3 regions of the Rossellomorea vietnamensis genome follow, and region 2 is predicted to be linked to each of the others. Evidence: predicted binding sites of a transcription regulator. Region 2 holds the regulator's gene; each other region holds the start of a gene.
The links. The regulator LexA, encoded in region 2, represses DNA repair genes until DNA is damaged. The targets are predictions, from matches to a motif close to CGAACATATGTTCG.

Region 1: a site for LexA is predicted at 5,412-5,425, ahead of N5C46_RS06350 (WYL domain-containing protein). Genes of this name have one in related genera too.
Region 3: a site for LexA is predicted at 5,860-5,873, ahead of N5C46_RS00365 (Y-family DNA polymerase). Genes of this name have one in related genera too.

What each region holds. Positions count from the first base shown of each region.
Region 1 covers NZ_CP104558.1:1,232,021-1,242,372, reverse strand. Annotated here, with positions in the region: gene N5C46_RS06375 (alpha/beta hydrolase) at 1-476, opposite strand, end outside; gene N5C46_RS06370 (phosphatidylglycerophosphatase A family protein) at 627-1,181, shown strand; gene N5C46_RS06365 (TAXI family TRAP transporter solute-binding subunit) at 1,476-2,471, shown strand; gene N5C46_RS06360 (DUF1850 domain-containing protein) at 2,594-3,115, shown strand; gene N5C46_RS06355 (TRAP transporter permease) at 3,102-5,087, shown strand; gene N5C46_RS06350 (WYL domain-containing protein) at 5,130-5,372, opposite strand; tRNA gene N5C46_RS06345 (tRNA-Val) at 5,521-5,592, shown strand; gene N5C46_RS06340 (hypothetical protein) at 5,722-5,895, opposite strand; gene N5C46_RS06335 (cold-shock protein) at 6,270-6,470, shown strand; gene N5C46_RS06330 (3-hydroxyacyl-CoA dehydrogenase) at 6,654-7,421, shown strand; gene N5C46_RS06325 (acyl-CoA dehydrogenase family protein) at 7,503-8,648, shown strand; gene N5C46_RS06320 (thiolase family protein) at 8,663-9,817, shown strand; gene gndA (NADP-dependent phosphogluconate dehydrogenase) at 10,140-10,352, shown strand, end outside.
Region 2 covers NZ_CP104558.1:786,922-797,273, forward strand. Annotated here, with positions in the region: gene N5C46_RS04170 (ABC transporter transmembrane domain-containing protein) at 1-65, opposite strand, end outside; gene N5C46_RS04175 (CamS family sex pheromone protein) at 214-1,335, opposite strand; gene N5C46_RS04180 (YneF family protein) at 1,524-1,745, opposite strand; gene sirA (sporulation inhibitor of replication protein SirA) at 1,830-2,267, opposite strand; gene tkt (transketolase) at 2,521-4,524, opposite strand; gene N5C46_RS04195 (DUF896 domain-containing protein) at 4,713-4,946, opposite strand; gene N5C46_RS04200 (YneB family resolvase-like protein) at 5,051-5,701, opposite strand; gene yneA (cell division suppressor protein YneA) at 5,713-6,039, opposite strand; gene lexA (transcriptional repressor LexA) at 6,195-6,815, shown strand; gene glnA (type I glutamate--ammonia ligase) at 7,011-8,345, opposite strand; gene N5C46_RS04220 (MerR family transcriptional regulator) at 8,383-8,799, opposite strand; gene N5C46_RS04225 (methionine gamma-lyase family protein) at 8,948-10,216, opposite strand; gene hflX (GTPase HflX) at 10,234-10,352, opposite strand, start outside.
Region 3 covers NZ_CP104558.1:69,925-80,276, forward strand. Annotated here, with positions in the region: gene proC (pyrroline-5-carboxylate reductase) at 74-892, opposite strand; gene N5C46_RS00340 (MBL fold metallo-hydrolase) at 1,404-2,363, shown strand; gene N5C46_RS00345 (SDR family NAD(P)-dependent oxidoreductase) at 2,379-3,173, shown strand; gene N5C46_RS00350 (YobA family protein) at 3,223-3,744, shown strand; gene N5C46_RS00355 (GRP family sugar transporter) at 3,915-4,766, shown strand; gene N5C46_RS00360 (glucose-1-dehydrogenase) at 4,780-5,565, shown strand; gene N5C46_RS00365 (Y-family DNA polymerase) at 5,940-7,202, shown strand; gene N5C46_RS00370 (YolD-like family protein) at 7,226-7,558, shown strand; gene N5C46_RS00375 (CDGSH iron-sulfur domain-containing protein) at 7,608-7,823, opposite strand; gene N5C46_RS00380 (iron-sulfur cluster biosynthesis family protein) at 7,955-8,287, shown strand; gene N5C46_RS00385 (aminoglycoside phosphotransferase family protein) at 8,844-9,743, opposite strand; gene N5C46_RS00390 (alpha/beta hydrolase) at 9,740-10,352, opposite strand, start outside.

The DNA.
Region 1 (10,352 bases), 450 kb from region 2:
TTTTCATTGACGAAAGGAGATTGAAGGAGAACCTTGCCGAATGTGTTCGGGTATTTCAAAGCAGTCATCAAAGAGACGGTCGCCCCCAATGAATCTCCGATAAGGGCACGTCCCATCCCCATATGATAAGTTGGGTAATGCTCATCTAAATAAGGGACCAGTTCATGTGCCAGAAAGCGGATATACGCATCGTTTTCCTCACCGTGGGGATGATATTTCCGTCTGCGATCCTCTACGTCTTTATATGAAACCCCCACAATGATCATATTTTCGATTTCCTTGTTTGAAAGCAATTCATCCGCGAGTCGCGGAATCCTTCCCAGCTGGAAGTAATCTTTGCCATCCTGAGCAATGAGAAGGGTGTATTTATAAAGGGGAGAGTAGGTTGCCGGTAAATAAACCAGCATCTTCATCTCTTCGTTTAATTCTTTACTAAAGAGGTTTAATTCGGTTACAGTTCCTCTTACAGTTGTCATGACGATAGCCTCCTAGAATGATTGTTAACGTTTACAGAAAGATTGTACCATAATCTCTTTCATAATTCCCAAAAGCGGTTTGCAATACGAAAATTCAAAAGAGTGTTATAATTTTTATACAATCATGCCTGTTTAGAAAGGGGAATAACAATGAATAAACCTGTCCATTCAAGAGATGTAACCAAAGCTGCACTCCAAAGATTGAAAGATCGGGGAGTGAGGATAGAAGATATAGCCGAGATCGTCTTTGAAATGCAGTATCCATATAATCATGATCTTACGATGGATGATTGTATTGATAGTGTGAAGAGAGTTTTATTAAAAAGGGAGATTCAGCATGCCATTTTGGTAGGGGTGGAGCTGGATCAGCTTGCTGAAGAGAAGAAGCTTTCTGAACCCCTTCAATCGATTGTAGAAATGGATGAAGGACTGTTTGGAGTCGACGAGACCATTGCACTGGGGGCTGCTTTAGGCTATGGAAGCATTGCCGTCACCACATTCGGCCATCTGGATAAGAATAAAATTGGCATCATCAGGGAGCTGGATACGAAAAAAGGGAATGGTGTACATACCTTTTTAGATGATATCGTAGCAAGCATCGCTGCAAATGCATCTTCAAGGATAGCCCATACTCAGAGGGACATGGAAGAAAATATTTCCGAAGAAGATAAGTTGAAGTTCGAGGACGAGGAATTGATTGGCTGAAATACTATCTGATATATAACAGCGGGGGACTGAAGAAAGAGTTAGCTCTTCAGTCCTTTTTGTGTGGACAAATATACATGGCAGGTGAAAAGGGAGGTAATTCCTGTAACCGCTTTATACATTTCCTATACATCTCGAGGTTCGGGATAAAGGGAACTGTATGACATGGTTATTGTATAAAAGGGTTTTTTATGAAAAATGTTAAAAGTTTATGTATTTGATTTGACAAGATTGTTACAGATTGTGTTACAATTATTTCGTTAACGTACAAAATTTAATAGGGGGGATTAGAATATGAAAAAACGCAGTTTATTTCTAAGCACTGCACTACTTCTAGTTCTATCTGTCGTTCTTGCTGCATGTGGCGGTGGATCAGGTGGAGGTTCATCATCTGATGGTGAAGGTAACAAAGAGGTTGACTTCATTGGAATTGCTACAGGTGGTACAGGGGGTACATATTACCCGTTGGGCGGAACATTCGCTAAGATTATCGAAGATGAAACCGGAATCAAGTCCTCAGCATCCACTTCAGGTGCATCTGCTGAAAATATGGCCGCTGTGAAAGACGGTAAAACTGAAATCGCTTTTACGCAAACGGATATTGCATCTTATGCGTCTGAAGGTACAGAAATGTTCAAGGACAACAAGGTAGAGAACGCAAGAGGTATTGCGACACTTTATCCAGAAACAATCCAGATCGTTACAACAAAGGATTCAGGTATCAAATCAGTTGAAGATCTAAAAGGGAAAGTCGTTTCTGTAGGTGAAGCTGGATCTGGTACTTTACTGAATGCCACTCAAATCCTTGAGGTTCATGGGATCAAGCTGGAAGACTTAGAAGCTCGTAATCTATCATTTGATGATTCAACGACAGGGATCCAGGATGGTACCATCGATGCGGCATTCATCACATCAGGTACTCCGACTGGAGCGGTTGAAGGTCTGGCTGCAACAGAAGACATCGCAATCGTACCTGTTGAGTCAGATAAAGTCAGCGAATTGATCGAGAAGTATCCTTACTACTCAGAGGATGAAATCCCGGCTGGAACATACAGTAAAGTGGATGACGCAGTGACAACGGTTGCCGTTCGTGCCATGCTTGTGACGAACGCTGACATTTCTGAAGATGTCATCTACGATGTGACAAAAGCCATTTTTGAAAACACGGATAAAATCACCCACGCCAAAGGTAAGCTGATCAAAGCTGAAGATGGACTTAAAGGTATGGGAATCGAATTACATCCTGGTGCAAAGAAATACTTTGATGAAAAAGGAATTTCAATGGAATAGTTTCACACCAGAAGATGGACGAAGGGATAGGCCGCTAATACGGTCTATTCTTTTGTTTTGGTTTAAGCTAATTCCAAGCCTCTAGCAAAACGGACAATAAATGGAATGGTGGGGAATTCTTGATGAAGAAATTTTCATTCATGGGTGCGATTCTCCTTATTCTTTGTGTTGGAATCATCCTTTTTATACCCTTGCAAACTTTTTTAGTGATAGAACCGAGAAGTACAACGGGGGACCCGGTCCTTTTCGGACTTCCGGAGGATCATTCCTTTTCGGTTCGCTATACACACTCTATTCATCTATCAGAAGTAGAGGAATTTTACCATCAAACATCTTCCAATCAAATTCAACAAACCCAATTACTCTATGAAGATACTGCCATTGGGATGCCGGCCAATGCAGAGGGAAATGAAACCTTTGAAGTGACGAAGGAAGGCAAATATTTAATTTCTAATATGGATAAAGTGTTCCCATTCATTGATATCCGGATCGGACAGGTCGTCGCCAATCACCGCCTTGTGATAAACGGAAAGGAATATCCTTTAGCCGACTATTTTGATAAAGGCTCCGTCGTTCGGGTTCAGATAATGAAACAATCACTTTATGATCAGTGGAAAGGAGTGACTGTAGTTGGAAAAAGATAAAGAATTTGAATCATTGACTGCAGAACAACAACAAGAGTTACTAGAGAAATACGATCCAGAATCATCTACAAGAAAATTCCATCATGGGATATTCAAATGGATCATATTCTTCGGATTATTGGCATTTTCACTATTTCAATTAGTAGCATCGATCTTTCAATTCATCCCTAGGCAATTATTGTTATCCATTCACTTAGGGTTCGCTCTTTCTTTAGTGTTCCTCTTATTCCCTGCCCGGAAGAAGAATCTGAAGAAGGATAAGATCGCCTGGTATGACGTCGTTCTTTCAGTCATTTCGATTGGGATCGGTGCTTATTGGCCGATCATGCAGGATGATATCGTCAGCCGGGTGGGATTGATGACCTCCCTTGATTTCTATGTCGGTTTCGCTGCTATGATCCTTGTACTTGAAGCAACCCGTCGTGCAGTGGGGTTACCGATCACCATCATTGCTTCTGCGTTCATCCTGTATATGTATTATGGCAGATTGATGCCTGGATTCCTTGCCCATAGAGGATATGACTGGGATGATATCGTTAAAACGATGTTCTTTACAAGTGAAGGGATCCTGGGTACTCCCCTATATGTATCAGCGACCTTCATCTTCCTGTTCTTATTGTTCGGGGCGTTCCTGGTGAAAACCGGCGTCGGACAATACTTTAATGATTTGGCCGTATCCATTGCCGGGAAACGTGTAGGAGGGCCCGCAAAGGTTGCCATTTTCTCCAGTGCCCTTCAAGGGACGATCAGTGGAAGCTCGGTCGCAAACGTCGTGACTTCGGGTTCCTTCACGATTCCTATGATGAAGAAGCTTGGGTACCGTAAAGAGTTTGCCGGTGGAGTAGAGGCTGCTGCTTCGACAGGTGGTCAGCTGATGCCTCCGATCATGGGAGCTGCCGCATTCCTGATGGTCGAGTTTATCGGAGGGATTTCCTATTGGGATATTGCGAAAGCTGCCTCGATTCCTGCCGTCCTGTATTTTACCGGGATTTGGATTATGACTCACTTTGAAGCGAAACGTATCGGTCTTCGTGGATTATCAGATGAAGAAATGCCCAACCGTAAAGAAGTATTCAAAAAGATTTATCTGCTGCTTCCGATACTGACGGTCATCATTCTGTTGGTAAGCGGGATGAGTGTCATGCGTGCTGCACTGTGGTCGATTGTTGCCACTATCGTCATCAGTGCCATACGAAAAGATACAAGGATCGGTTTCAAGGATGCTGTGGATGCCCTTGTTGACGGCGCCAGAACTGCCTTGTCTGTAGCCGTGGCGACAGCTGCCGCCGGTATGATCGTAGGTGTTGTAACGAAAACGGGGTTAGGATTGACCCTGGCAAATGGATTGGTGGACCTGGCTGCAGATCTGACCAATACAACAGAAGGCAAGCTGATCCTAACATTGATCTTCACGATGATAGCGTCGATCGTACTCGGCATGGGTTCTCCGACAACGGCGAACTATGTCATAACTTCCACCATCGCTGCTCCTGCGATTATTCTATTAGGGGCACCGGAGCTTGCGGCACATTTATTCGTGTTTTACTTCGGGATCATTGCTGATATCACGCCTCCAGTGGCGCTGGCTGCATTCGCCGCGGCCGGGGTATCGGGAGGGGAGCCGATACGGACAGGGGTCAATTCCGCTAAATTGGCCATCGCTGCCTTTATCATCCCCTATATGTTCGTCCTGTCACCTGAACTGTTAATGATCGATACGACCATTCCTAGATTACTTTGGGTCGTCTTCACGGCCGTAACGGGGATGATGGCGATCGGGGCAGGTATGATCGGATATTGGTACCGTCGAGTGTTCGTCATAGAACGTTTCCTTTGCGTAGCAGCCGGATTATTACTGATTTATCCTGAGGGGATGTCAGACATTATTGGTCTGGTATTATTCGGTATCATGCTTGCGCTGCAATTCTTTATTAAGAGAGAAGATAAAACACCAACAAGAGCAACGGCATAACACAATAAGAGGCTGTTACCCCATTCATGGGCTAACAGCCTCTTATTTATTGTAATCCCGTCTTGATATCGTCCGGTCAGAATGAAAATGGATGGGAGAAGCAGCTAAGATGTCATGAATCCTGAAGTTGCGGACATCTCTCCTGAAATAGCAATAAGCAGTGATATAATCCTTTTCAACTCTTTTCACCAGTATTCTCCTTTTCGAACACTTCTGCCCGGAAGTCATGTAAATGATTTCAATGGGACATCGATCCATCAACGATCGCTCTAATAACCTCATCATATGGAAGCCCCTCTCAGATGATTGTATTGACATTGTATGCGAACGAATGTTCTTTTATACATAAAATCTGGAATAGGTGAATTTCTTTATGAAAATCCATTGACAATTCTTTAGAATTTACTATAATAGAATATGTACCTTACATCGCGACTTGTTAGCTCAGTGGGAGAGCACTTCCTTGACAGGGAAGGGGTCGTGGGTTCGAATCCCTCACAGGTCATACATAGAAAAAAGGATGCATCTTATAAGATGCATCCTTTTTTGACGTTAAAAGATTGAATTGAAAAAGGACTCTGCTGAATTCGGGTAAGAGTCCTTGTCAAAATCATATTAGTAATGAGGATTGTATTTAGTTCAGTTCTAACTCTTCTTCAAAATAAAATGTGCCTGGATGTTCCTTTACGATATAAGAATATCGCTTCATGTTCTTAACGTATTGCCATTTTAATATTGTGACTGTTTCTCCTGTTTCCTTGATCGTAACCATAGAACCATTACTGAACCGATTTTTTGTGGATTTCATTGGGCACTCCCTTTCATATTTAATCATTATACCACAGTTTACCCTCCATTTTAGAGTCCCATGAGTGATAAACTTGATAAAAGGATCACGTTCCACCTAAAGGACCAGAAGGAAGAAGAAAGGAAACGCATTCATGTTAAAAAGTGGAATGCACCTCGTGCCGAATACGGATATAAGATCGAGGAGTCAAATTATGTCAGAGGTCTGACTTTAAAAACTTCCGCCTCAGGAACTTGCTTATTTGTTTCATTACTGTTATTCTATAGAAGAATTATTTTTGTCCGGTATACGAGGGAAGAACAAGATTTGGTTTTCACCTGATATCGCAAGAATAGTAATATATTGTGTGTAACGCACTTTAGGAGGCAACAAACATGGAAAATGGTAAAGTAAAATGGTTTAACGCAGAAAAAGGTTTCGGATTCATCGAAGTAGAAGGTGGAGACGACGTATTCGTACACTTCTCAGCGATTCAAGGTGAAGGTTTCAAATCTCTTGACGAAGGTCAAGAAGTATCTTTCGACGTTGAACAAGGTGCTCGTGGACCACAAGCAGCTAACGTACGTAAAGCATAATCTAACTTTACACATCCAAAAACAGACTCATTCGTGAGTCTGTTTTTTTTGTGTATTCATGCCTGTTTGGTATATCGGCGCCTGCTCTTCTGGTGAATAGACGGAATTTTTAAAACTTTATATCTTTTTCCTGCATCCAACGCTAAAATAAAACTATAAGCAGGCAGATTGGAGGGAATGTGAGTGGAGATGAAAGATTCTGTTGCCGTCATCACGGGGGGAGCATCCGGACTGGGAGAAGCCACGGCACGAAAAATCATGGAAGAAGGGGGAAAGGTTTATATCCTTGACCTCAATGGGGAGAGAAGCTCAACGTTAAAAAAAGAGTATGGGGACTCCATGTTTTATCATGAAACAGATGTAACAAATGAAAAAAGTGTAAAAGAGGCCCTTGATAGAGCCATGGAAGATTTCGGGGGATTCAATACAGTTGTGAATTGTGCAGGTATCGCACCTCCTGGAAAAGTGGTGGGGAGAAAAGGTATCCATTCCCTTGAGAAATTTTCCAAAGTAATTGAAGTGAATTTGATCGGTACGTTCAATGTCATACGGTTGACTGCAGAAAAGATGATGCAAAACATACCGAATGAGCATGGGGAAAAAGGTGTGATCGTGAATACTGCGTCTGTTGCCGCATTTGACGGTCAAATCGGTCAGGCTGCGTATAGTGCATCAAAAGGAGGAGTTGTAGGAATGACCCTGCCGATTGCAAGGGAACTTGCAAGGGACGGCATCAGGGTCATGACGATTGCACCGGGATTATTCCATACCCCTATGTTTGACACCCTTCCAGAAGAGGCAAGACAATCCCTTGGGAGCACGGTTCCTTTCCCTAAACGTCTTGGTTATCCATCTGAATATGCTCAGTTGGTGAGAAGCATACTTGAAAACCCGATGTTGAATGGAGAGACGATCCGCTTGGACGGAGCCATCAGGATGCAGCCTAAATAACCAGTTAGTGAATGCATGTTCATTCATTTATATATGAAAGCGCTATCCTTTATACACCAATTCGAAATGAGGGAGAGACGTATGAAACATCCTTATTTAACCGAAGAACACAGCATATTTCGTCTGGCTCTGAGGAAATTTCTACAAAAGGAAGCTTATCCTTATTATGAGGAGTGGGAGAATAACCGGATGGTTCCCAGATCATTTTGGGAGAAGATGGGGAACCAGGGGTTTCTTTGCCCGGACATTGAAGAGGAATATGGGGGAAGCGGAGTTGATTGGGGCTTTTCTGTCATCATTAATGAAGAATTGGAAAGAGTGGGTTCCGGTTTGATTGGAATAGGGCTTCATAATGATATCGTGGTTCCCTACATCTCGGAATATGGGACAGATGAACAGAAAAAGAAGTGGCTTCCTTTATGTGCGAGGGGAAAGATGATTACAGCCATTGCCATGACAGAGCCTGGTACGGGTTCAGATTTAGCGGCCATCAAAACGACAGCGCTTTCAGAGGGAGATCATTATATTGTTAATGGACAAAAGACTTTTATTACAAATGGTATTCATGGTGATTTAGTGATTGTCGCTGTTAAAACGGATCCCCATAGTAAACCGCCTCATAAAGGTGTCAGCCTGTTGGCGATTGAAAGGAATACTCCGGGGTTTTCCAGGGGGAGAAAGCTGGATAAAATCGGATTGCACTGTCAGGATACAGCCGAACTCATTTTTGAAGATTGTAAGGTACCGAAAGAAAACCTGATCGGGGAGGAAGGCAGTGGCTTTCACTATTTGATGAATAAGCTGCAGCAGGAACGTCTTATTGTGGCGATTGCAGCCCAAACGGCTTCGGAAGAAATGTTTTCCCTTACGATGGAATACGTGAAGAGCCGTCAAGCCTTTGGAAGGTCCGTCAGTCAATTTCAGAATACCCAATTCAAGCTGGCAGAAATGGCCACTGATATTGAAATGGGCAGAGCTTTTTTGGATGGGTTGATAGCCGAGCATATGCATGGAAAGGACGTAGTGACAAAGGTATCCATGGCCAAGTATAAGCTGACAGAAATGGCCCGTCACATTGCCACAGAATGCATGCAGCTTCACGGTGGATATGGCTATATGGAAGAATATCCGATCGCCAGGCGATATCGGGATATACCGGTTGCAAGCATTTATGCCGGCACAAACGAAATCATGAAAGTGATCATTGCGAAGAATCTGGGGTTATAGAAAGGGAGAGTGGGATGAGAGAAGTTGTCGTTGTTGAAGGGATCCGTTCTGCGGTTGGAAGAAGAAAGGGATCGTTGATGGGGATGAGACCTGACGATTTGGCAGGAGAGATACTTAAAGGATTGGTAGAGAAGTCGGGTGTTGATCCGGGTTGTATCGACGATGTCATTCTTGGATGTGTCACTCAGTCTGGAGAACAGGCTGGAGATATTGCCAGGGTCGCTGCGCTAATAGCGGGGTTTCCGATTGAAGTGCCCGGCACCACCATTGACCGTCAATGTGGATCGAGTCAGCAGGCCGTGCATTTTGCATCACAAGCCATCCTCTCCGGGGATATGGATGTCGTCATTGCAGGTGGGGTGGAGAACATGACCAGAACGCCGATCGGATCTAATTATCAAGGTGCAGATTTTAGTGAAAAGTTAAGGGGAAAACATGAAATCATTCATCAGGGGTTATCAGCAGAGCGAATCGCTGATAAATATGGTTTTACCCGTGAAGAATTAGACCGGTTCTCCTATGATAGTCATCAGAAAGCTTTAAAGTCCCAGGAAGAAGGACGTTTCGATCGTGAAATTTATGGTGTGAAAGTACAAGGGGAAGACGGAAATCCGTTCTTCTTCACGAAAGATGAAGGACCAAGAAAAGAAACATCACTCGAAATCCTTGGGAAATTAAAACCTGCATTCAAAGAAGATGGCGTCATTCATGCGGGGAATGCCAGTCAAATCAGTGATGGTGCCGCAGCCCTGCTTCTTATGTCCAGGGAAAAAGCCGATGAATTGGGCCTGAAAGCACGTTTTAAAATTCACACCCGTGTTGTGGTGGGATCTGATCCCACCCTGATGTTAACGGGACCCATCCCTGCGACCAGGAAAGCCCTGCAAAAAGCGGGGCTGTCTGTCGAAGATATTGACATATTTGAAGTGAACGAAGCATTTGCCCCCGTGGCACTTGCATGGTTGAAGGAGATCGATGCGGATCCTTCCAGGCTAAATCCGAATGGAGGGGCAATCGCCCTCGGCCATCCATTAGGGGCCAGTGGAGCCAGAATCATGGTGAGCATGATGCATGAGCTTGAACGCACGGGAGGAAGATACGGTCTGCAAACCATGTGTGAAGGACACGGCATGGCCAATGCCACAATCATTGAAAGACTTGATGTATAATAATGAGAGGGACGGACCTTTAAGGTCCGTCCCTCTTATGTTGAAAGAATGGATAATTTTATTATGAATAGCAATAATAAAATGAGCGATCATAGTAGGTTTTCTACAGATAGATGTGTGATGAGGCGGGGTTTGTGGTAAACAGTGTATGCCTTTCATTCTTGTTGTGGGGAATTTATAATGAGAAGCAGAGAAAAAAATTTCATCTAATCTTATATAAGAAAAAAATTTTTCATGAAAAATCCACCACGGAAATTTATTTCGTATTATAATAATAACGGTGAAGTGATCTATTTATTCGTACTAGAAAGGAATGAACGTAATGACAAAACAACAAATAGGAGTCGTCGGCGTCGGAGTGATGGGAAAGAGCCTCGCCTTAAACTTTGAAAGCAGAGGATATTCAGTTTCTATATATGATGTGTCGGATGAAAAGGTAAAAGAAGTACTCGACGAGCATCAAGGAAAGTATTTGGTTGGAACACATGATGTAAGTGAATTTGTTCAATCGTTGGAAGTACCGCGTAAAATTCTC
Region 2 (10,352 bases):
GTTCCCGTTATATATGACTTTTTCTCCTGAAGAAAAAACCATTTCAAATCATAAAAGACTTTCATACTGTCTCCCCCGCCTCATGATTAAATCGACTCTTTATTTTACCAAATTTCATAATAATGAGAAATCTTTTTTCAGAAAACGTTTCTAGGGACTATACGAAAGAGCCTCCCTAATTAGATAAGGGAGGCTCTTTCGTATAGAAATATTTTAATGTATTTGAACAAATGGTTCCTGGTCCACTTCTTTGACGATGGTGGCTTTAAGGCCTTTAGGGGTTTTGACATAAAGGTAAACCGGTGTGTGAGGGAAGTAATCGACGATTTCAGGACCAATCGCCTGGGCAAACCCTATTAATTCGGTTTCTTTCACCATTCCTGTATGTACATCGATGACCAGTTTATTTAGCGTTTCCTTCTGATACAGTCCTTTACCGACAAACTCAATATCCTGATGAGAGAAATACTTTGACACATAATCTTCCAGATCCCTGATTCGGTTATATAAATCGCGGTCTTTCTCTTCGCCTTCATCACTCGGGAAGTAATAATATTTGTCGGAAACATCGTCCCACTTTTTGATTTTCCTATCGTTCTCATCTAAATAGGTCGTGGCAATATAGTTTCCTGGAACAACACTGTTTAAAGGTTGTAGTTTGAAAATCGAAATCATGATGGGTACATTCTTCAATTCTTTGTTTGCCCTAACACGACTGGCGACTGTACCGGCGACTTTCTTTCCGTATTCTTCCATCATCTTCTCGTTAATATTGGCTTCGTCAAAATGCATCAGCTTCTTATCATCTTCCACCCTGATATAATCAATGGAATTCATCGCAAGGCCAAGGGAAATCCCCTTGATCTTCCCTTCTGAATCTACATAATTCTGCTCATGAATATAAGCAAGGTACATTGGATTTTTCTTTTCCATCTCCATCTGCTGTTCCCATGTCATATCATCGGTGATCTTCAATTCAGGGTTAAGTCCTGCCTTATTGGTTTTAGACTTCCTCCCTAACCATGAGTTTAAATTCTTTAAATACTGCCCTTCCTGGTAGACATATTTTTCAGGGGAAAAATGTTCAGTGGATAAAGACATAAGGCCCGTCTCAATTTCATCCATATCACTGCGGTTATTGATCGTCATTGTAATCAGGCCGCGATTCACCGATTTTTTTTCTTTGTTTACTTTATAGTTTAAATATTCACGTGCATCGCTTGCTGCACTATTTTGAATTTCAAGCGTTTCTTCATCTATCACTTCTTGAGGCTTATTGCTGCATCCGGCAATAAGAATCAAAAGGGACAGAGATACAATCATCCATTTTTTCATATGACTCCCTCCGGATTATATTTTATCATACATTACATTTCAATCCGCCTGATAATCTTTAAGTTTTTATGAATTCACGAAAATAATCCCATTATCCTACCTGATCTTTTAATATCTCCCCTACACTTCATGAAATCAGGATGCCCGAACAATAGAAAAAGCACTCATCACCTGAGTGCTTCCACCTATTACTTCATGTTCTTATTCATTGCATTCATCATTTGATTGATTTTCTTCTGGGATGGTTTTTGCCCCATTTGCATCATCATCATGCGTAACATTTGCTCGTTAATTGGTGGATTTTTCTTTAGGTAGCTCATCATATATTTACGAGCAATGAAAAATCCTAGTGCAACTCCGGCAAGTAATGCCAGAACGCCTACTAGAATAAGTAATCCAGTCGTTCCCATACTCTTACTTCCTCCTTCATGTTGTCCTTTTAAAAGTGTACTAAACCCTGAAACATTATACAATATTTTGGTCTAAATTTCATATTAATATATAAACTTTCTTTGTTTTATCGGTTTTAACCAGCCAAAACGTTCATTTTTGATATCCATTGCCAGTAGCTGGCCCATATTCCTCCGTAAAATTTCAAAAAAGATATATTCAGATTCATCGTGCCCCCAGGCATTCAAAGACATCGACTTTTCATTCAAGACGAGTGTCGCCCCTGATTCTTCTCTTTCGATTGTCGCAACGGAGTTTATCCAGGCTGCCCCTTCAACCTTCGTGATTTCATGCTGAAGGAGTCTTTGGGTAGGAAGGTATGGAATCGGTTTGGTAATGTAATCTACTTGTTTCGAGACGATATCGTGAAGATCACCTGTACTCGCTTCCCAATCAGAAAACAATTGATAGAACATTCTTTCACGACCATAGTAATGTTGAACAAACAACTCTTCAATCCAATAGATTTGATAATTTCGCACCATTACTCCCTCCTACCTTTCTTTCATATAGTATAAATCAACTAGAAGGGAGTCATTGTCATAAATTGTTGAAAATCTGCACTAGTTTTGTCGAACCTATTCTATTTCCCCTGAATGAAAGGGGTGTATCGAAGTATTTACACGTTACTTGTTCTATACCCAATCTCTTCCACCTTTACTCCTATTGTACTCGCACAAAAGAAAAAGGCCAACTCCTTAGAGAGTGTAAGGAGCCGACCTTTTCCATTCACGATTATTGAAGTAAAGCTTTGATTCTGGATACTACATTTTCAGAAGTGAATCCATATTCTTCCATTACTTTAGCTCCTGGGGCAGATGCACCATAACCATTGATCGCCAGGATGTCACCTTCATCGCCAACGTAGCGATCCCAGCCCATTGGAGATCCCATTTCGATAGCCAGGCGTTTTTTCACGCTCTTAGGCAGGATGGATTCTTTGTATTCTTTTGATTGCTTTTCGAAACGATCCCAAGAAGGCATGCTCACAACTGAAACACTGATACCGTCTTTTTCAAGGGCATTTTGCGCTTCTACCGCAAGATGTACTTCAGAACCAGTTGCAATCAACAGGGCATCAGGCTGTTCTTTACCTGAAGCAGAAACCACATAAGCTCCTTTATTTACACCGTTATAGGCTTTATCAGCCGTACCTTTAAGCGTCGGAAGGTCCTGACGGGACAGAACAAGCATCGTAGGCTGATCTTTCGATTCTAACGATAATCTCCAGGCTGCCGCCACTTCATTACCGTCACCAGGGCGAATGACTGACAGGTTAGGCATTGCGCGAAGGGAGGCAAGCTGTTCAACAGGTTCATGGGTAGGTCCGTCTTCTCCCACAGCGATACTATCATGTGTGAACACATATGTCACAGGTAAGCCCATTAGAGCCGCCAGACGGATAGCAGGTCTTAGATAGTCACTGAATACGAAGAATGTGCCACCGAATACATGAAGCCCTCCGTGTAGAGCCATACCATTCATGGCACCACCCATACCGAATTCACGGACTCCGAACCAGATATTTCGGCCTTCATAGGATTCAGGCATGAAATCTTTCTCATCTTTGATCATCGTTTTGTTGGAACCGGCAAGGTCAGCGGAACCACCGATGAATGAAGGAAGATTTTTGGCGATGGCGTTTAATACTTCTCCTGAAGAAGCTCGGCTTGCCAATGCTTTTCCTTCCTCATATACCGGGATGTCTTTATCCCATCCTTGAGGTAGTTCGCCTTTGATCGCCGCTTCTAATTGAGTGGCCAGTTCAGGATGTTCCTCTTTGTATTTAATGAATTGGTTTGCCCAATCTTGTTCTTTCTCAGAGCCAGCTTGTTGGATTTTTTCCTCAAAGCGGCTGTAAACCTCATCAGGCACGTGGAAATCCTGATCGAATGTCCACTTGTAGGCTTCTTTGGTAAGCTTCATTTCATCTTCACCCAGAGGTGCACCATGAACGGCAGATTTACCTGATTTATTCGGGGCTCCGTAACCAATGACTGTCTTAACTTCAATCATTGTCGGGCGGGATGTATCTCCTTGGCCTTCTTCGATTGCCTTGGATATTTCATCTAGATCATTTCCATCTTCAACACGGATATACTGCCATCCGTATGATTCAAATCGACCCTTAACACTCTCAGAGAAGGACTTATCCAAGTCTCCGTCAAGTGAAATATCATTGGAATCATAAAGAACAACAAGGCGTCCTAATTTTAGATGTGCAGCCAATGAAGCAGCTTCAGAGGAAACACCTTCCATTAAGTCCCCATCCCCACAAATGGAGTATGTAAAGTGATCGACCATATTATATTGGTCTTTGTTATATGTAGTGGCCAAATGTCTTTCAGCTAATGCCATACCTACTGCCATTGCAATCCCTTGTCCAAGCGGACCAGTTGTTGCTTCTACACCAGGAGTGTGTTTGTACTCGGGATGTCCTGGAGTCTTACTTCCCCATTGGCGGAAATTTTTAAGATCTTCCATTGAAACATCGTACCCAGAAAGATGAAGTAGGCTGTATAACAGCATAGAACCGTGTCCCGCAGATAAAACAAAACGGTCGCGGTTGAACCATTCTGGATTTTTAGGGTTATGATTCATGAATCTTGTCCAAAGTGCATACGCCATTGGAGCTGCCCCCATAGGCATTCCCGGGTGCCCGGAACCTGCTTTTTCAATCGCATCGATTGATAATGTACGAATTGTATTAATTGCTAATTGATCTGTGTTATCAAACATATGTCAGACATCCTTCCTTTTAATGTACCTTATTAATATTAATCTTCTTTGATAGTTTATACAACTATCTTGAATGATAACATGACTTTATGATCGTTGAAAATAAAAAAACCTTTAAATATCATAAGGGAGGAAAATGAATCAAAAAACTTCCAGGACCTTTCAAAGTTGGCCTGGAAGTTTTTTGATTAATGCATTTTTTTCTTAGTCTGTATATCTTGGATTTTTTTAGGTGTTACTTCATTTCCTTCAGGATCAAAGATTCTTGTATTTTCAATTGTTCCCTTCATGGATTGACGGAACGTTTCTAGATATTCTTTTCTAAGTTTGGTCTGTTCTTTCGCTTCCTGTTCAGTAAGTCCGCTACTTTTGGACTTTTTGGCAAGTTCATTGATTCTATTCATTTTTGATTTTGAAAGCATCTATAAAAACTCCTTTATTGCATAGTTTGCAAAATCTAAAACATTCTAAAAGCAGTGTATCACACTACCGTCATGTTACTAGAATAAAGGAGATAAAACAAGGGTTATGCATGATCACGGGACGACATATATTCCTTGAAGCGTCTATGTACGGTAGCTTTGGATACATCGTATCCGAATCCCCTGAGAGTAGCTGCAATCTCCGCGAAGGTTAGTTCATTTTTCCTTAATCGCACGATTTCCTCGACCGGCACTTCAATGCGTTCCCTTCCTTCTACATTCCCTTTATTTTTTAAATTTTTATGAGGCTGAAAGCCATTTTCAACAGCCCGCTTCATGCCCCGCTTAATTTTAAGGTTATGAAGCTTACGTTGATATTCCTCAACCATGCTGACTATGTTGATGACCATAGAATCGGATTCGGATAAGTGTAATTCACCACTATGAGTCTGACTGATGATTTTCACTTCTTCTTTTAACAGACAGTGGATAAGGGCGATCTTGGCATTTCCCCTGCCGATCCTTGTTTCGTCCTGAATAAGCACTGCCTCGATTGATTTATCCCTGACCAGGTCCAAAAGTTCCAAAACACCTGGACGGTCCAATTCAAAGCCACTCGCCTGATCCCTGATGACCGAACTTACTTCATAATGATGTTCGTTTGCCAATTTAACGAGTTCTTCTTCCTGCCGCTCCAATGATGTTTCCTGTGTGTTTTTCTTGGTACTTACCCTGCAGTATATGACTGCTTTCATCTTCTATCCCTCTATTCTTCGTTCATGACCAGTTCGAAATCTGATTGAGTTGATATTGTTGGATTTTCAATCGGTAACACAAGTGATTCACCAGGTTTGATGGCAAAAGAGTTTAATTCGTTCTCTTCCCCAACCCAGGCGATAAATTCTTCCACTGTCATAGAATATTCTTCATTATACTGTTTGGCAATAGTCCAGAGAGTATCACCCTCCTCTACTGTGATACTTTGGTAGGAAGGTTGATTTGTCATATTGATTAATAAATAGCAAGATGCTGAAAGGACTAAAACAAATAATATAATAATGTAAGAGAATCGATTCCAAATATGTGTTAACATAAAATTACCCCCCATACGAATGTTTGTTCTGTTTTGTTATTTTCATTGTAATACGAACACTCGTTTGGTGTCAACAAAATTCGAACTTATGTTTGTATCAATAATCGTGACATGCTATAATGGGAACATAAGATCTATAATAGAGGTGCGTGAACATGACAAAATTGTCGAAGAGACAGCAGGACATACTACAATATATTAAAGTTGCAGTCAGAGAAAAAGGGTATCCCCCTTCCGTACGTGAAATCGGGGAAGCCGTCGGTCTTGCTTCCAGTTCCACTGTACATGGACATTTAGCGAGGCTTGAAAGTAAAGGTCTGATCCGTCGTGATCCGACTAAGCCGAGAGCGATTGAAATTCTGGACCTTGAAGAAGATACGATTCCGCGACAACGTGTAGTAAACGTTCCTTTAATCGGTAAAGTCACAGCAGGTCAACCGATTACGGCTGTTGAAAATGTGGAGGAATTTTTCCCATTGCCCGAGCGGATGGCCCCTTCGGATGAGCAGGTCTTCATGCTTGAAATCATGGGAGACAGTATGATCGAAGCCGGCATATTGGATGGGGATTTTGTCATTGTTCGCCAGCAGCAGACAGCGAACAACGGAGATATCGTCGTTGCCATGACCGATGAAGATGAAGCAACGGTAAAGCGCTTCTTCAAAGAAAAGGATTATGTACGTCTGCAGCCAGAGAACTCAACAATGGAACCAATCATTTTGCGAAACGTCTCCATATTGGGTAAAGTGGTAGGGGTGTATCGTCAAGTTCATTGAAAATGGCATCGGTATGCATAGGGCATTCCGGATCCCATTTTCAACCAGTTCTCATAATAATGAAAAAGCCTGAGGTTGGAAGCCGAAATTTCCATCCCCAGGCTTTTTTCATATCGTTTCCTTCCCTGATTCCCCTCTGAGCCTTAACTTCGTACAAAAAACCCTCAACGATAGATCGTTGAGGGTTTCTGGTTATTAATACATTTGAATGTATTGTTCACGTTCCCAAGGGTGTACTTGTGTACGGAACATATCCCACTCGATTTCCTTCGCTTCCACAAAGTGTTCGAATATGTGTTCGCCAAGGGACTTAACGATGACTTCATTCGTTTTTAATGTTTCAAGAGCCGCATGTAAAGTTGCAGGAAGATCCACGATACCTGCTTCCTCACGCTCTTTTTTGTCCATGACATAGATGTTGCGGTCAATCGGCTTAGGAGCCGGTAGGTTATTCTTGATTCCATCTAATCCAGCCGCAAGTAATACAGCCATAGCAAGGTAAGGATTTGCTGCAGGGTCGACGCTGCGGACTTCAACGCGTGTGCTCAAGCCGCGGGAAGCCGGGATACGGATTAACGGGCTACGATTACGCGCAGACCAGGCAACATAGCAAGGTGCTTCGTATCCAGGTACTAAGCGCTTATAAGAATTTACAGTCGGGTTGGTAATCGCTGTAAAAGCAGTGGCGTGCTTAATGATACCAGCAAGGAATTGACGCGCAGTATCGCTTAGTTGCAAGTCACCTTTTTCATCAAAGAAAGAGTTCACTCCATTTTTGAACAGGGACATATTACAGTGCATTCCTGAACCATTAACACCGAATAATGGTTTCGGCATGAATGTAGCGTGCAAACCGTGTTTACGGGCAATCGTTTTAACTACCAGTTTGAATGTCTGAATATCATCACAAGCTTTTAATGCATTTGCATATTTGAAGTCGATCTCATGTTGGCCAGGAGCTACTTCATGGTGAGATGCTTCGATTTCAAAGCCCATTTCTTCAAGTTCTAAAGCGATATCACGACGGCAGTTCTCCCCTAAATCGGTAGGGGCGAGGTCGAAATAGCCACCGTTATCATTTAATTCCAACGTTGGTTCGCCATTTACATCTAATTTAAAGAGGAAGAATTCCGGCTCTGGCCCAAGATTGAAGTCAGTGAACCCAAGTTCCTCCATTTCACCTAAAATGCGTTTTAGGTTATTACGGGGATCTCCCTCAAACGGAGTGCCATCAGGATTGTAAATATCACAGATCAGACGGGCTACCTTCCCTTTTTCAGCTGTCCAAGGGAAAACCAACCATGTGTCTAAATCAGGGAAAAGATACATATCTGATTCTTCGATACGGACAAATCCTTCAATGGAAGAACCATCAAACATCATTTTGTTATCTAAAGCTTTTTCAAGCTGACTTAGAGGGATTTCTACGTTCTTGATCGTCCCTAAAATGTCGGTGAATTGTAGTCGAATGAACTTAACTCCTTCTTCATTCGCTAATCTTGCAACATCTTCCTTAGTATACTTTGCCATTTACGTAATTCCTCCTCAAGTTTATTAAAGGGTTTATTTAATGAAAGAAGCGGGACATATCTCCTTGACGCAGAGATGATCGATTGAATCGACCGGAATGGATCAATTCATTGCGAAGTAATTTACGCAGCTCGTCGTCAGATAGATCCTGTCTTGCTTTTTCTTCCTTTTCATTACTTACGTCAGATACGACTTTGCTTTCATTATGACCGGATACAGAAAAGATCTTCTTAATCCCTGCCATGTTGATACCTTGATCTAACAGATCCTTCACTTCTAATAACTTATCAATGTCATTCAAGGAAAAGAGCCGGCGATTCCCCTCGGTCCTTGCCGGGTTTATCAGTTGATGCTCTTCGTAGTATCGAATCTGACGAGCCGTTAAGTCCGTGAGCTGCATGACAATACTGATTGGAAATAATGCCATCGTTCGACGAATTTCACTTCCGCTCATCTTGATTCCTCCTTTTGTTTTCCTTCTTGAATTCATTATATGTAATGTCAGGAGTTCTGTCAATCAAATGTGAGTTTTTCTTACATAAGTAATCAAAAGAATTGGATAGTCCACTTTAGACTATCCAATTACTCCTTTAATATCCTTTTTAAATGGTGATTAAACCTTTTTCAATTAAGTTGTCCACCGCAGAGCAAACGGCGATTTTTACATGGGAGTATGTCAACCCGCCTTGAACATAAGCTATATAAGGTGGTCTTATAGGTCCATCCGCCGATAATTCAATGCTCGCTCCCTGAATGAACGTTCCTGCGGCCATGATGACATCATCCTCATAGCCCGGCATATAGTTCGGATAAGGCGTGAAATGCGAATTGATCGGTGAGGCAGATTGGATTGCCTGACAGAAAGCGATCATCTTTTCCCTGTCATCAAATTGCACCGATTGTATTAAGTCCGTGCGCCTGGAATGAGGTGAAGGGTCTGTGTTCATGCCAAGCGCGGTCAGTAGTGCAGAAGTGAAAACCGCTCCTTTTAATGATTGCGCAACCACATGAGGCGCCAAAAAGAATCCTTGATACATTTCTTGAAGGCTGTAGAGAGATGCCCCAGCCTCCGCCCCGATTCCCGGCGAGGTCATACGGAAGGAACAGGCTTCTACATACTCTTTCTTCCCGACGATATATCCACCTGTTTTCGCAAGGCCGCCACCAGGATTTTTAATAAGGGAGCCCGCCATTAGATCCGCCCCGACGTGACAGGGTTCTTTCACTTCGACAAATTCCCCGTAGCAGTTATCTACGAACACAACAATTCCAGGATCAATTTCTTTAATGAAATCAATCATTTCCTTAATTTCTTCAATTGTAAAGGATGGGCGGTTGGCATACCCTTTTGATCGCTGGATCCCAACCATTTTTGTCTTTGTTGAAATGGTCCGTGCCACCTTTTCGAAATCGACTTTTCCTGACTCATCTAAATCAACGCTCTGATAGTCGATATGAAAGTCTTTGAGTGAACCAGTACCCTTTCCCCGGCTTCCTACAATTTCTTCTAATGTATCATAAGGTTTCCCTGTTATGTACACTAATTCATCTCCCGGCCGGAGTATACCGAACAAAGCGATGGAGATGGCATGGGTACCAGAAATGATCTGTGGACGCACAAGCCCTGCTTCCCCTCCAAATACATCTGCATATATGCATTCAAGGGTATCCCTTCCAGCATCGTCATAGCCATAGCCTGTGGACGGGATGAAGTGAGAATCGCTTACCCGGTGCTTCTGAAATGCTCTTAAAACGTTGAACTGGTTGCTTTCAGACCGTTCATCGATTTTTTTATGTATGTCTTTGATATCTGCTTCCACTTTCGTTACAAGTGATTGTAATGCCGTTCCATTTACTAATTGTTCAAACATTTGGTGTTGGTTCCCTTCTACTTTTGAAATTTCTTGATGCTTCCTGCGATCGGATGATCTTCAAGGTGAAATCCGGTCATTTCATATTCTTGACTCGCTTCCTGGAATTCCAATTTACTCAAGATGGTTTCACTCT
Region 3 (10,352 bases), 720 kb from region 2:
TGTCGACCTTCTTTTTTGCTTTGATTGTATCACTGAAACGGGATCCCCTGCGAATCATGATCGGCTGCAGGTTTTATTTTTTCAAAGAATTCTCCTTTAATTCATGTCCAAGTGTTTGAGAGCGGTTATTTGCGGAAGAAATGCACTTGAAAAAGGCATCCCTGACTTGGTGGTCTTCCAGCGCAGCGATTCCCGCTTCGGTCGTTCCACCTGCACTGGTCACATTTCTTCTTAATTCCCGGGCTTCCAATCCGGATTCTGAAAGCATGGCACTTGCCCCGGCGATCGTCTGGGTAACAAGGCTTTCAGCGAGGCCCTCTTCCAGTCCCAATTCTACTGCAGCATGTTTCAGTATTTCGGCTACGTAATAGATATAAGCTGGCCCGCTCCCTGAAAGAGCCGTGATCAGGTCCAATTTCTCTTCTTCTACCTCCGCTGCTATGCCGACAGACTGAAATAGTGTTTTTGTCCATTCCTTCTGGGAGGGTGAGAGATATTGATTGAAAGCCACCGCCGTTGCCGACTTCCCCATGGCTGCACTTGTATTCGGCATGGCTCTCGCGATGGCTCCCTTAAAGTCCAGCCTGTCGCTTATATGTTCCATGGTGATGCCTGCGAGGACAGAGATGATTAGCGTATTCCCGGAAAGGTAGGGTCTGACAGAATCTGCTGCTTCATGAAAGTCCTTTGGTTTCATGGCGAGGATGATGACATCATAGCGTGACGCCCGGTTTACCTTCCGGATACAGAATTCATGCATGATTTCATTTAAACGCTCCTGATTGGCCCGATTGGTTACATATACTTCTTCATTATTCAATACACCGGCTTTCAATGCACCGCTCATTAAAGCATGAGCCATCGACCCTGCTCCGATAAATAATGTCTTCATTCGCTCATTCCCCCTTCTGTTTTTGAAAAAAAAACAGACCCTTTCATCCATAAAGGACGAAAGGGTCTCGCTTCCGTGGTACCACCTTGTTTTGTCCATTTTCCAAGAAGAAGATGAACACACTCCATTTCCATTAACGCTGGACGACGTTCTGCTTTAAGACGCTCAAAAGGCAGGTTCACAAATAGAGAGGACGACGGTGCCTTTCAGCCGGTGGGCCCCGATCTCTTGTGTCATCTATTCATTACTAATCTTTCTCATCGCTTTATTCTATATCAATATGTAATGGGTGATGAATGGAATAAATCTATATTATAGGTGATTATCGTAGAAATACAGCTTATCTGTCAAGGGTTTATTTTTAGTATATTCACACTTTTTAAAAATGACATCATGCTGAAAAAAATGTACACTAGGTAATGAAGGATCATTCATTTTCTGGAAATGAGTGACAAAACGGGAAGGTACCGTATTGTCTGTACCTTTTTATTATGAAGAATGTGGTGAAACTATGACAACTTTAGTGAATGATATCGCAAAAATCACACTTTCCACTCCTTTTGCCGTGGGAGATGTGAATGTTTATTTAGTCAAGGGGGATGCCTTGACCCTGGTGGATGCAGGTCCTCTTACAGATATGGCCTGGATGCAGCTGACTGAGCAATTGTCCCTTTTAGGGTACACACCTCAGGATATCGAACAAATCGTTTTGACGCATCATCATCCCGATCATGCCGGCCTGCTTGATCGGTTCTCATCCGACGTCACGGTATATGGTCACACGTATAATCGATTCTGGCTCAAGCGTGATGAGCACTTCCATGAAGAGTATGACCGTTTCTTCACGAAGCTTGCCATGGAATCGGGGCTCCCTGAAGAATATCTCCCGGCCATCCCGAAGTTCAAGAGTCCTTTGAAATTCATGGGGAACCGAAAGCTGGATGTGGCGATAGCAGAAGGGGATGGCCTTCCCGGACTGGGAGGGTGGTCGGTCATTGAAACCCTTGGTCACGCCCAGAGTCACTTATCCTTTTACAGGGAACGTGATGGCGTTCTGATAGCGGGCGACCATATACTCGCCTCTATTTCTCCCAACCCCCTCATCGAGCCGCCATTTGAAGGGGAGATGGAGCGTACAAAGCCATTGCTGCAGTACAATGCTTCATTGAAAAAACTTCTTGATTTTCCGATTTCCCTCGCCTACACAGGACATGGAGACAACGTTACGGATGTTCATGGGTTGATTCCGAGGAGATTAGGGAAACAAGAAGAAAGAGCAAGAGATGTATTCGGCATGATCAAAGGAAACCGCGTGACCGTATTTGAGATATGCAAGAGGTTATTTCCCTCCGTGTATCGAAAGGAGCTCGGTTTGACATTGTCCGAGACCATCGGGCAATTGGATTACTTGGAATCCAATCAATTTATACGGAAAGAAAAGCATGAAGGAATCTATTATTATTTTGCTTAGGAAGATGTGACTGACATGAACAGGAGAATCAATGGAAAAACGATTATCATTACCGGTGCCTCGGGAGGAATCGGGGAGCAAATGGCCATAAAGGTTGCGGAAAATGGCGGGAATCTTGCATTGATCGCACGCCGTGTCCACCTGCTCCAGGCATTGAAGGAAAAGCTGACAACAACATTCAACTGCAAGGTGGAAGTATATCCTTTAAACGTCACGGATTATGATCAGATCCCCCTTGTTTTCACTGCCATCCGGAAGGACTTTGGATCCATCCATGCCCTGATCAATAACGCAGGATATGGAATCTTCCAGGAAGCACACGAAACCTCCTTCCAAGATGTAAAAGGGATGATGGATGTGAATGTTCTTGGCCTTATGGCATGTACAGGGGAAGTCCTTCCTTACATGCGTGAACAGGGGTTTGGCCACATCATCAATATCGCTTCACAGGCAGGGAAGTTTGCCACTCCGAAATCAAGTGCCTATTCCGCTTCCAAGCATGCTGTCCTCGGATATACGAACAGTGTCAGGATGGAAGCAAGAAGATACGGCGTGAAGGTGACGGCGGTGAACCCCGGACCAATCGCCACCGATTTCTTCTCCATTGCCGATGAAACCGGCACGTATGTGAAGAATGTGGAGAAGTTCATGCTTGATCCTGCATTTGTCGCTGGGAAAGTAGTGGATTCACTCTTTACCAATAAAAGAGAAATCAACCTGCCCCGATGGATGAATATAGGAAGCAAGTTCTATCAATTATTCCCATCTTTTGTCGAAAAAGTAGGAAATAACCTTTTTTTCAAAAAATAGTGAAACCAAACAGTGCCATCAATCGTCTAATATAATAAGGGGGGAGTCTATGAAGAAATGTTTGACTGTTATGATCCTTTTTTCCTGTATACTGTTCACCGGATGCGGGCCATCAGCATCTGTCAATTCTCAGGCCAGCACAGATTTCATAGGCTTTGTCACCCAATTGGAAAACAATCAGGTGCTGATCAATGACGTTTGGTTTTCTTTCGATCAACAAACGGTCATGTTGACAGATCAAGATAAAAAGCTTCATAAAGAAGATATAAAGATGGGTAAAAAAGTGAATGTGACCTTTAACGGGGAGATGCAGGAATCCTATCCCAGGAGAGCCTCGGCGGATCAAATGGTATTTCTGACAGATAAAGAGAGCAAAATCGAAGAGACTGTCGTGAACTTAGTCATGAGTGATCCCCGGTTTTCACAGGTAGTCATCCAATCCATCGAAAAAAATCCCACAGGCCTCTATTCGTTACGATTCAAAGACCTTTCCCTTGACCGTGATGTCCATGTGATGGTGAATGTCGAGAATGAAAGGGTCATTGTCCCGATACATACTTCTACCAAATAACAAAGAAGAAAGCGTCGATTACACATCGGACGCTTTCTTTTTTTTTGAGGTTACACCTCAGGGAAGAAGGGTATGCATGAGAGAGTGGGAAATATTTTGCGTTAAACGGGTAGAATTTTTGTTTCAGAGGAAAACTATGATTATTGTCGGAAAAAGGATGTGGGTGTATGATAGGGATTCTTTTGGCCCTGATCCCCGCGGTCGCGTGGGGAAGTCTTGTGTTTGTAAGTGTAAAACTTGGAGGGAATGCCTACAGTCAAACGGTCGGGATCACGGTTGGTTCCCTGCTGTTTGCGATTGGCGTCTTCTTCATCAAGTCCCCTGAGTTAACGTTATTTGTCTTTGGCATCGGGTTTATTTCCGGCGTCTTCTGGGCTGTCGGGCAAGTGAACCAGCTGGCCAGTGTGAAATTCATCGGCGTTTCGAAAACCGTCCCGATTTCAACGGGGATGCAGCTGATCGGAACGACGCTCTTTGGTGTTCTGGTATTTAAAGAATGGAAAACGACTGAAACGATCCTCCTTGGAAGCGGGGCGGTTCTGGCCCTTATCATCGGGGTCGTCCTCACCTCCTTCACACAGAAGTCCGAAGGAGATGAAGGCTCTCAATTGAAAAAAGGTCTGTTGACGCTGCTCCTTTCCAGTTGTGGATACATAGCCTATGTCGTCATATTAAGATGGTTTGATATTGACGGATGGCAAGCGATTTTACCACAGGCAATCGGTATGTTCATCGGAGCCGTTGTCATCACATTCAGGCATAAGCCATTTAACAAATATACGGTTCGAAATATCTTAACCGGACTTATGTGGGCATCCGGGAATCTCGGATTGCTTCTTGCCCTGCCCCGGATCGGTGTGGCGACAAGCTTTTCCCTCTCCCAAACGGGAATCGTCATTTCCACTCTCGGTGGTTTGTTCTTCTTAGGGGAAAAGAAATCTAAAAAGCAAATCCTCCTCGTCATCGCAGGGTGTGTCCTGATCATCATCGGCGGGGTTCTATTGGGCTTTACGAAAGATTAAGGAGGAATGGGACATGTATACAGATTTAACGGATAAGGTTGTCATCATAACGGGTGCCGCTACTGGTATAGGAAAGGCGATCGCTAAACGCTTTGCCTCTGAAGGCAGTAAGGTGGTCATTAATTATTTCAAAGAAGAAGAAAACCCTGAAGGACTTGTAAAGGAAATCGAAGAAGCAGGCGGGACAGCCTCCATCATTCAAGGGGATGTGTCAAAAGAAGAGGATGTCCAGGGGTTTGTCCGCTTTGCTCATGACACATATGGCCGTTTGGATATCTATGTGAACAATGCGGGAATCGAAAATGAAGTTCCGTCTGAAAATCTGCCGATTGAAGATTGGCAAAGGGTCATCAACACGAACTTGACAGGTACATTCCTCGGTTGCCGTGAAGCGGCGAAATACATGCTCGAGCATGGCATCAAGGGATCGATCATCAATGTATCGTCTGTCCATGAAATCATCCCGTGGCCTCACTTCGCTCATTATGCAGCCAGTAAAGGTGGGGTGAAACTGCTGATGGAAAGCCTGGCGCTGGAGTTTGCACCAGATGGGATACGGGTGAACAATATTGCTCCAGGGGCCATTGATACACCCATCAATGCCGAGAAATTTTCCGATCCGGAAAAGAAAAAAGGAGTGGAGAAGCTCATTCCCCTCGGCTACATCGGAGAACCTGAACAGGTCGCTTCCTGCGCTGTTTTCCTAGCCTCCGATCAGGCAAGCTACGTTACGGGTACAACGCTCATCGCCGATGGGGGCATGACGAAATACCCGGGATTCCAAGCTGGAAAAGGGTGATGAATGATAAAGTAAGTCCAAAATCATTTCTGTGATTTTGGACTTATTTTTTTGTTCTGATCCTGCTGTATGCCAGCTTTTTGCCGATCACTGGATGCCTTGTTGCCTCTGCCCGAGCCGCCTCCGCTTTTCTTTGTCCAGCTCCAGGGCTTAGAGGCTCGAGGTCATAAGTCAAACCTGCCAAAAAGGCAAAGAACGCCTTTCCGGCAGGTTCGTCTTATGCTTGTCGCCTCTGGGCAAAGCCCTTCCGCTTTTCTTATTATTCTCTCTGTTTCCAGTAATTTAAGTTGAAAGGGAACGTATATTCGGTTAGAATCATAACTATACTATATAAGAACGTTTGTTCTATTTTGGGTAAGATGGAGGATGAGGATATGACTGTCGATTACAGTGTGCTGCCACACCACAAGATTTTGTGCATCGATATGAAGAGCTTTTATGCTAGCTGTTCGGCTGTCATGGAGGGGTTGGATCCCCTTGAATGTCACTTGGCTGTAGTGGGGGATAAAAGTCGGCAGGGAAGCATCGTACTGGCGGCCTCACCCAGGATGAAGAGGGACTTTGGAATCAAAACGGGTTCGAGGATGTTTGAAATTCCAAACGACCCGAGAATCCAGCTTGTAGAGCCGAAGATGGCGACGTATGTCCGGATCTCCACGGAGCTGACCCGCCTGTTTCATCGTTATGTTCCGAAGGATGCCATCCACACGTACAGTGTGGACGAAAGCTTCATTAAGATTGATGGAGCGACGGGTCTCTGGGGGGACGCAGCCACCATCGCCGGCAAAATCAAAGACGATATGGAAAGGGAATTCCAGCTTCCGTGTGCCATCGGAATCGGCCCCAATATGCTCTTGTCCAAGCTGTGCCTGGATCTTGAAGCAAAGAAAGAAGGAATTGCCGAGTGGACCTATGAAGACGTTCCGGAAAAGCTGTGGCCGCTCTCTCCGCTCCGGGAAATGTGGGGGATTGGAGGACGCCTTGAGAAGACCCTCAATCGCATGGGCATCTTCTCCATCGGGCAATTGGCGAAGTATGACCTGGAGAAGCTGGAGGCGAAGTTCGGTGTGATGGGGAACCAGCTTTATTACCATGCATGGGGGGTGGACCTGTCCGAAATAGGGGCACCGATCATGGATGGGCAGGTCAGCTTCGGCAAGGGTCAGATCCTGCTGCGGGATTATAAGGAGAGAAAGGAAATCAAACGCGTCATTTTGGAAATGTGCGAAGAGGTCGCAAGACGTGCCCGGACCCATCGCAAGGCCGGGCGGACCGTGAGCTTCGGAATCGGCTACAGCCACGAGGAGTTCGGAGGGGGGTTCCACCGGTCGCGAACGATAGAGGAACCGACCAACATCACCATGGATCTGTACCGGGTGTGCCTGGAGCTATTCGAAGAGAACTATAATGGGAAAACCGTACGGAAAATCAATATCGCCCTTTCGAATATTGTAGAGGATGGAGCGCTGCAGGTTTCCCTGTTCGAACCTGACCGCTGGGAAAAACGGGAGCTCGGGTATGTAGTGGACCACATCCGGAATAAATATGGTTCAGGGGCCCTTCTCCGCGCCGTCTCCTATACTGAAGCGGGAACGGCAAGGCATCGTGCCCGTCTGCTCGGCGGACATAAATCATAACGAATGACAGGAGGTGAAGAGAATTGATCCGGGATCGAGGAAGAATCAAATGGACATCCATGATGCTCCCCGAGCACGTGAAGCTCCTGAGGGATTGGGCAAAGGAAGATACACATGAAAAGAGGATCGAACTGGATGAGCAGGAGCTCGACAGGATGAATGAAGTCGTGGCTGAGGCGATGGAGTTTGGTAGAATGGTATCGATCACCCATTACGTGAAGCACCGTCATCAATTATCAATCGGAACCGTTCATCATGTCGACCCATTGGACGGGAAACTGCATGTCGTAGACAGGTTCGAAGACGTACACTATATTCCACTGGCAAGCGTTGTGGATATTCGCTTTTTCGACTGATTTCAAATGAAAAGAGAGACTTCGGGTGAAGTCTCTCTTTTCATTCCATTTACTCTTCGTCCAGTACCTTTTCTGCACGCACACATGATTCAAATTTCCCTTTGTGAGAAGCGTCGCAAAACGGCATGTTGGTTGATAGACCGCAGCGGCAAAGAGTAAACACTTGTTTCGTTGGAAATACATTTCCATCAGCATCGATCAGTTCCACATCGCCGCTTACGCGAAAAGAACCGTTATCATTCACTTTAATTTGAGCTTTTGTCATGAAAACCCACCCTTTCTAGAAAATACAAAAGAATCCCCACTATCGATAGTAAGATGAAAAGAGTAAAAAAGCAATATTCTAAAAGGAACAAATGAAATGTGGTAGGATAAAGGACAGAGGAGGAAAGTCAAATGAAAATCCAACTAACGAACGAAGCAACCCAAAAGCTCGAGGATAAAATAGAAAACAAACAAGGTCACCTGAAACTAAAATATGATACAGAAGGCTGCGGCTGTGTGGTGAGCGGGATTCCTACCCTGTGGTTTGTCCATCACCCTGTGCAAGGGGAAGATATCAAGATCGACACGAACAGTTATCCCATTCTTGTAGAAAAATCAAAGATGGTCTTTCTTGATGAAGAGCTGAAAATCGATTTTTCTTCCCAAAGCAATACATTCCAATTAAAAAGCCCCGCTCAGATCATCAATGGGAGAATGAACTTTTTGATGTACCCTGAGGAATAGAACACAAAAGCTCCGGTGCATGCCATGCCGGAGCTTTTGTGTTCTTAAAACCAAAAATACGCACAAAATATAACCATGAAACCGAAAACCGAAAAAAGGAGAGTCCCTATAAAAAACGGGGAGCGGACCGGCATGAAAATCCGTATCGTAGAAGAGAGCCCGAATTTTTTCAAAAACAACAAGTCTGTATTCATGTTGAAATGAGCATGGTAGGGGATTACCCAGATGACAAATAGGAAGACGGTGCAAGAAATGAACAGTGCATCCAAAAAAGCCAGGTGGAAAAAGAAATAGACAGAAAAAAGAAAAAGAATTTCAATGAAAAGGGTAAGGGAGAAGAGGAAAAGCTGCTGACGAAAGACGGTTAATTTAACAACGAAATAGTCCTCAAATCTTCCCCACAAAGAAGCGAAGAGGGCGATAAGCGCGATCCCTCCAAAAATATTCCCGAAGGCCAATGCAATCTCTCTCATATAATCCACCCCACGTAAAAAACTAGTTATATAAATATTAACATATAATCCCAATTTATTGGGTGGTTAAGGAAGATTATCCATTACTCCGCCAAGAGCTCTTCAAACATCCCCGCCAAAGAAACCCCGGTTTTCCATCCATCAAGTCCACCTTCTACAGACCAGGACGCAGACAGAATGGAATGACAAAATCCATACTGAAGCAACCGCTCATAAGAGAGGGAAAGCAGGGAAGCGATTGTCTCTGTCCTATACCGGAGCAGCTCTAATGGCGCATCCCATTTCTCCCACTCATTCAACATGAACTGAATGCAGTCATATTCCCTCTCGCCGATCAGCCCTTTGGGATCGATGGCAGTCCAGCCGGAAGAATCGGAGTAGAGAATGTTTCCGTGATGAAGATCACCGTGAAGAAGATAGAGATCTGTGGAAGAACTCAGCAATTCCGGATAAAGGGCTTCAGCTTTAGCGACGAGCTCCTGAGGGATGGGGCCGGTTCCCCCGTTAAATCGTTCCCGTAGCCTTCCGATTCCCTTTGACCAGGATTCAACCGTAGGGTAGGGGTGGGTGCTGACAGGTTTATGCCAAAGTCGTTTGGCGGTATGGGAGAAGACAGAAAGGACCTCTGTTTCATCTTCAATCGAGAGAAGGGAAGATCCCGGCATGAGACGGTCTAACAGGATCCAGCCTTCTTCCTTGTTGTAATCGATGACTTTCACCATACCATTACCTTGAAAATCCTGCAGGGCATGAAACTCATTGGAGAAATCACTGTTCGGATACCCGATCTTTAACACGGCGTCCCGCTCACACCCGATCTGGACCGGGATCACGAAGTTATAACTCAGTGAAAAAGGCTCACCGTAGGTTAACTGGAATCGGTCTTTTAATGACTCCATAAGATCTTCCGTATCCGTCATCCAATCATCCCCCGCATCCCCATACATCGTTTGCATTTTTAACCTGAAATCCGTTGGAATCATGAGACGACATCCTTTCCCTTTAAAACAAATTGCTCTAGGAACCGTTGGATCAATTCCTCGTATTCTTCCGGGTTATCATTATACGACTGGGCATGGGTACCGCTGAAATCAAGGAACAGCTCCTTTGGACCCTGCTTCTTCTCAAAAAGATCCTTTGTCATTTGAGGAAGGATGAAATCATCGTTCTTGCTGTGAATGAATAATACGGGTTTTAGAATGTTTTGGACAACCGAAATTGGTGATAAATCCTTTAATGTATAGCCTTGTCGCAGTTTCAGGGTACCGTCCACGAGGGGGAGGAGGAATTTTGCCGGCAACTTCACTTCTGCACTCATCCGGTAAGCAAGCTGTTCACCGAAGTCGGAGAAGGGACAATCGGCAATATAAAAATCAGCCCGATCTTCCACGCTGCCGGCATAAAGAAGCAAAGTCGCTGCCCCCATGGATTCTCCGTGGATTCCAAAGAATACATCGTCTCCTTCACGGCGGATCAGCTCGTCCACGACCGCCTTCAGGTCATATTTTTCAAAATATCCATAGCTCGTGGTCTTACCCCCTGATTCCCCATGGCGCCTGTGGTCATAAATGACGGCATTGAACCCCTGTTTG